2 linked regions of the Vreelandella piezotolerans genome follow. The protein of the gene in region 2 interacts with the protein of the main gene of each other region in a pairwise test. Links are inferred from orthologs where the notes say so. Each region holds a gene or a part of one and is shown on either strand. Other genes may lie near its edges.

Region 1 (2,948 bases), 2.7 Mb from region 2 along the record:
CACGTACAACGAAGTGGACATGGGTGCGGTGATGTCGCTGCGTGCCCAGTACAAAGATACCTTCCTGAAGGCCCACGACACCAAGCTTGGCTTCATGGGCTTCTTCGTAAAAGCCGCCTCCGAAGCTCTCAAGCGCTTCCCGGATGTCAACGCCTCTATCGATGGCACCGATATCGTTTACCATGGTTACCAAGACATCGGTGTTGCCGTATCGACGGATCGTGGTCTCGTGGTGCCAATTCTGCGTGACACTGACAGCATGAAAATTGCCGACGTCGAGAAGACGATCGTCGACTTTGGCAAGCGTGCGCGTGACGGTAAGCTCGGCATCGACGAAATGCAGGGCGGCACCTTCACCATCACTAATGGTGGTATCTTTGGCTCGCTGATGTCGACCCCGATCATCAACCCGCCGCAAACCGCTATCCTGGGGATGCACAAGATCCAGGAACGTCCGATGGCGGTGAACGGTAAGGTCGAAATTCGCCCGATGATGTATCTGGCACTGTCTTACGACCACCGCATGATCGACGGCAAAGACGCGGTACAATTCCTGGTTACGATTAAAGAGCTGCTGGAAGACCCGGCTCGTCTGCTGCTGGACGTATAACGAAGCGCGCTGATCCGCCTTCGCTAGTGTTGAGCACGCTGAGTTAATCGCACACAGCCTCCTACCCGCTGTCATCCACCCGGGAGGAGGCCACCAAGCTAAAGGAGCCAACATGGCTGACAAGTTTGACGTGATCGTTATTGGTGCAGGCCCTGGTGGCTACGTAGCGGCTATCCGCGCTGCGCAGCTGGGTCTGAAAGCCGCCTGTGTTGAAAAATGGATCGGTAAAGAAGGTAACGTCGTTCACGGCGGTACCTGCTTGAATGTCGGTTGTATCCCGTCCAAAGCGCTGCTTGAAGCCTCGCACAAGTTCGTCGAAGCCAAGCACGATTTCGACGACATGGGTATCGAAGCCGGCGACGTGACCATGGACGTCAAGAAGATGATGGCGCGCAAAGACAAGATCGTTAAGAACTTGACCGGCGGCATCTCTGGCCTGTTCAAAGCCAATGGTGTTACGGCCATCGAAGGTACCGGTAAAGTCATCTCTGGCAAGCAAGTCGAAGTCACCGACCTCGACGGCAATACCACGACTTATGACGCCGATAACATCGTCATCGCGGCAGGCTCCGTGCCAGTGGAAATTCCGCCGACCCCGCTGACCGAAGGCCTAATCGTCGATTCCACCGGCGCCCTGGAATTTCAGGAAACGCCGAAGCGTCTTGGCGTCATTGGCGCGGGCGTCATCGGCCTGGAGCTGGGCAGCGTATGGAACCGTCTGGGTTCTGAAGTCACCGTCCTGGAAGCGATGGACTCCTTCCTGCCGATGGTCGACACCGCGATTGCCAAAGAGACCCAGAAACTGCTCAAGAAGCAGGGGCTGGACATCAAACTGGGTGCCCGTGTGACCGGTTCGGAAGCGAACGGTGACGAAGTCGTCGTCAAGTACACCGATGCCAACGGCGAACAAGAGATGACCTTCGACAAGCTGATCGTTTGCGTTGGCCGTCGCCCCTACACCAAAGGCGTGATTGCCGATGGCGTGAGCGTCGAGCTGGACGAGCGTGGTTTCATCTTCGTCGACGACCAGTGCCGTACCAACGTGCCGGGTGTTTACGCCATCGGCGACTGTGTACGCGGCCCGATGTTGGCGCACAAAGCGTCCGAAGAGGGCATCATGGTGGCGGACATCATCGCTGGCCACAAAGCCGAGATGAACTACGACACCATCCCGAACGTGATCTACACCTTCCCGGAAGTGGCGTGGGTCGGTATGACCGAGCAAGATGCCAAGGCCAAAGGCATTGAGGTCAAAACCGGCAGCTTCCCATTCGCCGCCAGCGGCCGTGCCATGGCGAACAATGCCACCGAAGGTAGCGCCAAGATCATTGCCGATGCGGAAACGGATCGTATCCTCGGTATGCACATCGTCGGTCAGCACGCCGGTGAAATGATCGCTCAAGGCGTGATTGCGATGGAATTCGGCTCTAGCGCCGAAGACCTCGCGCTGACCTGCTACGCGCACCCGACCATGTCGGAAGCCGTGCACGAAGCTGCTCTTGCGGTAGAAGGCCATGCGATTCATATGGCGAACCGTAAGAAGCGCAAGTAATTCGCTAAGCAACAACCAAGCGCCACCGTCAGGTGGCGCAACACTTTCAGCCCCGCGCGGTAATGTGCTGGCCACTGAAAGTACGGGGATGGTCAGGGCGGTACAGATACACTGTCACGCCAGCTGATCATCGTTCGAGTCACATGCAACCAATGGCATGAATCGATGAACCTTCACGAGTATCAAGGCAAGCAGCTGTTTGCCGATTATGGTCTGCCAGTGTCCAAAGGCTTTGCCGTGGACACTCCCGAAGAAGCTGTAGAAGCGTGTAAAAAAATCGGCGGCGACATGTGGGTCGTCAAAGCCCAGGTTCACGCTGGCGGCCGCGGTAAAGCGGGCGGCGTCAAGCTGATCAAAGACCCGGCAGAAGCCAAAACCTTCGCCGAGCAGTGGCTGGGCAAGAACCTAGTGACTTACCAGACTGACGAAAAAGGTCAGCCGGTTGCCAAGATTCTGGTAGAGACCTGCACCAACATCGCCGACGAGCTCTACTTGGGCGCGGTCGTTGACCGTACCACTCGTCGCGTCGTGTTCATGGCTTCCACCGAGGGCGGTGTCGAGATCGAAACCGTTGCTGAAGAGACGCCTGAGAAGATCCTCAAAGCGGAAATCGATCCGCTGGTCGGCGCACAGCCCTACCAAGCGCGAGAGCTGGCCTTTGCGTTGGGTCTGGAAGGCGATCAGGTGAAACAGTTCACCAAGATCTTCCTGGGTCTCTCCAAGCTGTTCCACGACAAAGATCTGGCACTGCTCGAGATCAACCCGCTGGTCATCACTGACGAAGGC
Region 2 (2,924 bases):
GTGCCCCAGCGAGTCTCCGCTGGCCCACGAAGTGAGCTTGCCGCTGTTCATCGATGTGCACGAAGATACCGAGATTTACACGCCGCTCAGCTCGCGCATCGCGCATCTAGTGCTGATCGACGTGCTGGCCGTTGGCGTGGCCAAAACCCGCGGCCCCAAGCTTGCCGAACAGCTCAAAGCGGTGAAAAAGAGCCTGACCACGCTGCGTTACCCAGACGATCAATAAACGCAGCCCAACGCGACGTACGCTGTATACCCAGCCAGTGGGCGGGCTGTGCTAAACTGGCCGCCCATTTTTCGAACCGGCAGCGGCTTATATGGACGACGTCACGGCGATACTCGATCAGCTCAACCCCGCCCAGCGAGAGGCCGTCAGTGCCCCCCAGGGCAACCTACTGGTACTGGCGGGCGCGGGCTCCGGTAAAACCCGCGTGCTGGTTCACCGCATTGCCTGGCTGATGCAGGCCGAGGGGCTGTCGCCTTACGCGCTGCTGGCGGTCACGTTTACCAATAAAGCGGCGCGCGAAATGCGCACGCGCCTGGAAGCGCTGCTGGGCATCTCCATGCGCCACGTGTGGGTCGGCACCTTCCACTCCATTGCCCACCGGCTGCTGCGTACCCACTGGCAAGATGCCCGCCTGCCGCAACACTTCCAAATCATCGATTCCGATGATCAGCTCCGGCTGATCAAACGACTGCTCAAAGATTACTCGATCGACGACGAGCGCTTCCCGCCCCGCCAGGTGCAGGGGTTCATTGCGGGCTGCAAAGAGGAAGGGCTGCGGCCACACCAAGTCAACGTCAACGGTGATGGCTATTTGGCACAGATGGTCGAGCTCTACGAGCGCTATCAGTTCACCTGCGAACGCGGGGGGCTGGTGGATTTCGGCGAGCTGCTGCTGCGCAGCCTGGAGCTTTTGCGCGACAACCCGCTGCTGCTGAACCACTATCGCGAGCGTTTCGGCCATGTGCTGGTGGACGAGTTCCAAGACACCAACACCCTACAGTACGCGTGGCTGAAACTGCTGACCGGCCAGCAAACGCCGATGACGGCGGTGGGCGATGATGACCAGTCGATTTACGGCTGGCGGGGCGCCAAAGTGGAAAACATTCGCCGCTTCGAAGAGGAGTTTCCCGATACCCACACGGTGCGTCTGGAGCAGAACTATCGTTCGACCAGCGCGATTTTGGACGCTGCCAACGCGCTGATCAGCCATAACAGCGAGCGGTTGGGCAAAAACCTCTGGACCGATGGTATCGAGGGCGAACCGATCTCGGTGTATGCCGGGTTCAACGACCTGGAAGAAGCCCGCTACATCGTCGACACCATCAAAGAGAAAACCGAGGAGGGCTTCAACCGTCGTGATGTGGCCATTCTATACCGCTCCAACGCCCAGTCACGGCTGCTGGAAGAGACGCTGATTCGCCAAGGGATGCCCTACCGCATCTACGGCGGCCACCGCTTTTACGAGCGGCTGGAGATCAAGAACGCCCTGGCCTACCTGCGCCTGCTGCTCAATCGTGACGACGATGCCTCCCTCGAACGCGTCATCAACGTCCCCACCCGAGGCATCGGCACTCGCACGGTGGAAATCGTTCGCCACCGCGCCCGCGAGCAGAGTGTCTCGCTCTGGCAGGCGCTCCACGACGCGATTCAGGATGGCACCTTGAAAGGCCGCGCGGGCAACGCCGTTCAAGCCTTCGCCAACCTGATCGAGCAGCTCGATAACGACGCCGCCGGGCTACCGCTACATGAAATCATCGATCATGTCACTGCCCATACCGGGTTGATCGAACACCATCAAAGTGAGCGTGGTGAAAAGGGCCAGGCCCGTGTCGAAAACTTGGAAGAGCTGGTCACCGCCGCCCGCGCCTTCACCCATGGCGACGCCTTCGAAACCCCGGAAGCGGGCGAAGGCATGGCAGCACTGGAAGCCTTCTTATCAGAAGCCGCCCTCAACGCGGGCGACCACGAAGCCGAAGAGTTCGAGGACAGCGTGCAACTGATGACGCTGCATTCGGCCAAGGGCCTGGAGTTTCCCGTGGTGTTCATCGCGGGCGTGGAAGAGGGGCTGTTTCCCCACAAGATGTCCGTGGAAGAGCCTGGGCGGCTCGAAGAGGAGCGTAGGCTTTGCTACGTGGGCGTCACACGCGCCATGCAGAAGCTCTACCTCACCCACGCGGAAACCCGCCGACTGCACGGTAAAGAAGTGTTTCCACGCCCATCGCGCTTCTTGCGTGAGCTGCCGCCTCATCTGCTGGAGGAGGTCCGCCTGCGAGGCCATGTATCTCGCCCGGTGACCGCCTCGCGGCAAAGTTTTGCCCAAACCAATATCGAGAGCGACGGCGAGCTCCCTGCGCTGCACGTCGGCCAGCGAGTCGAGCACCCGGTCTTCGGCGAGGGCATCATTCTCAACGCCGAGGGAGAAGGCGCCCGTGCGCGGGTGCAGGTGAGCTTCGATGGCGAAGGCGTGAAGTGGCTCGTGCTCGGTTTTGCCAAACTGACACCGCTTTGAACGTAGCGCCGTTTTCACCTCGTAAAAGGGCAAGTGAAGACAGGGACTTGCCCTATAAAAGCGGCTTAGCGCATACTGGCAGGCGGACACTGCGCTCACTGCGCTTATAAAAAAACAGCCTATAATTTCGGAGTCATGCCCGCCATGCAACGCCGCCAATTTTTGAAAACCGCCGGCCTAGGCGCCGCCGGTGTCGCTGCTGCCCCCTTTGTTTCTACCGCCAGCGCTAACGAAACCTACACGTGGGATATGGTCACCTCCTGGCCGAAGAACTTCCCTGCCCTCGGTACTGGCGCCAACGACTTTGCCCGCCGAGTGGAGCAGCTCTCGAACGGCCGTATGCGCATTCGCGTTCATGGTGCAGGCGAGCTCGTGCCAGCACTGGAAGTATTTGACGCCGTCGCCGCA

The links.
Region 1: the proteins of uvrD (region 2) and lpdA interact in binary tests that used the Escherichia coli proteins (3 or more experiments, as listed by UniProt). The link is inferred for Vreelandella piezotolerans from one-to-one orthologs.

Annotation. Positions count from the first base shown.
Region 1 is NZ_CP048602.1:1,110,688-1,113,635, forward strand. Bases 3-2,942 are described here. They hold lpdA (dihydrolipoyl dehydrogenase), read left to right. Parts: upstream 3-722; coding sequence 723-2,162; downstream 2,163-2,942. Other genes in these bases: odhB (2-oxoglutarate dehydrogenase complex dihydrolipoyllysine-residue succinyltransferase), read left to right, coding at 3-610; sucC (ADP-forming succinate--CoA ligase subunit beta), read left to right, coding at 2,328-2,942. Outside these bases: more of odhB, read left to right, coding at 1-2; more of sucC, read left to right, coding at 2,943-2,948. UniProt on the Escherichia coli protein: Lipoamide dehydrogenase is a component of the glycine cleavage system as well as of the alpha-ketoacid dehydrogenase complexes.
Region 2 is NZ_CP048602.1:3,782,499-3,785,422, forward strand. What follows is about bases 1-2,916. They hold uvrD (DNA helicase II), read left to right. Parts: upstream 1-317; coding sequence 318-2,516; downstream 2,517-2,916. Other genes in these bases: hexR (transcriptional regulator HexR), read left to right, coding at 1-226; GYM47_RS17410 (TRAP transporter substrate-binding protein), read left to right, coding at 2,661-2,916. In the rest of the region: more of GYM47_RS17410, read left to right, coding at 2,917-2,924. UniProt on the Escherichia coli protein: A helicase with DNA-dependent ATPase activity. Unwinds DNA duplexes with 3'-5' polarity. Translocates on single-stranded DNA with 3'-5' polarity. Initiates unwinding more efficiently from a nicked substrate than double-stranded DNA.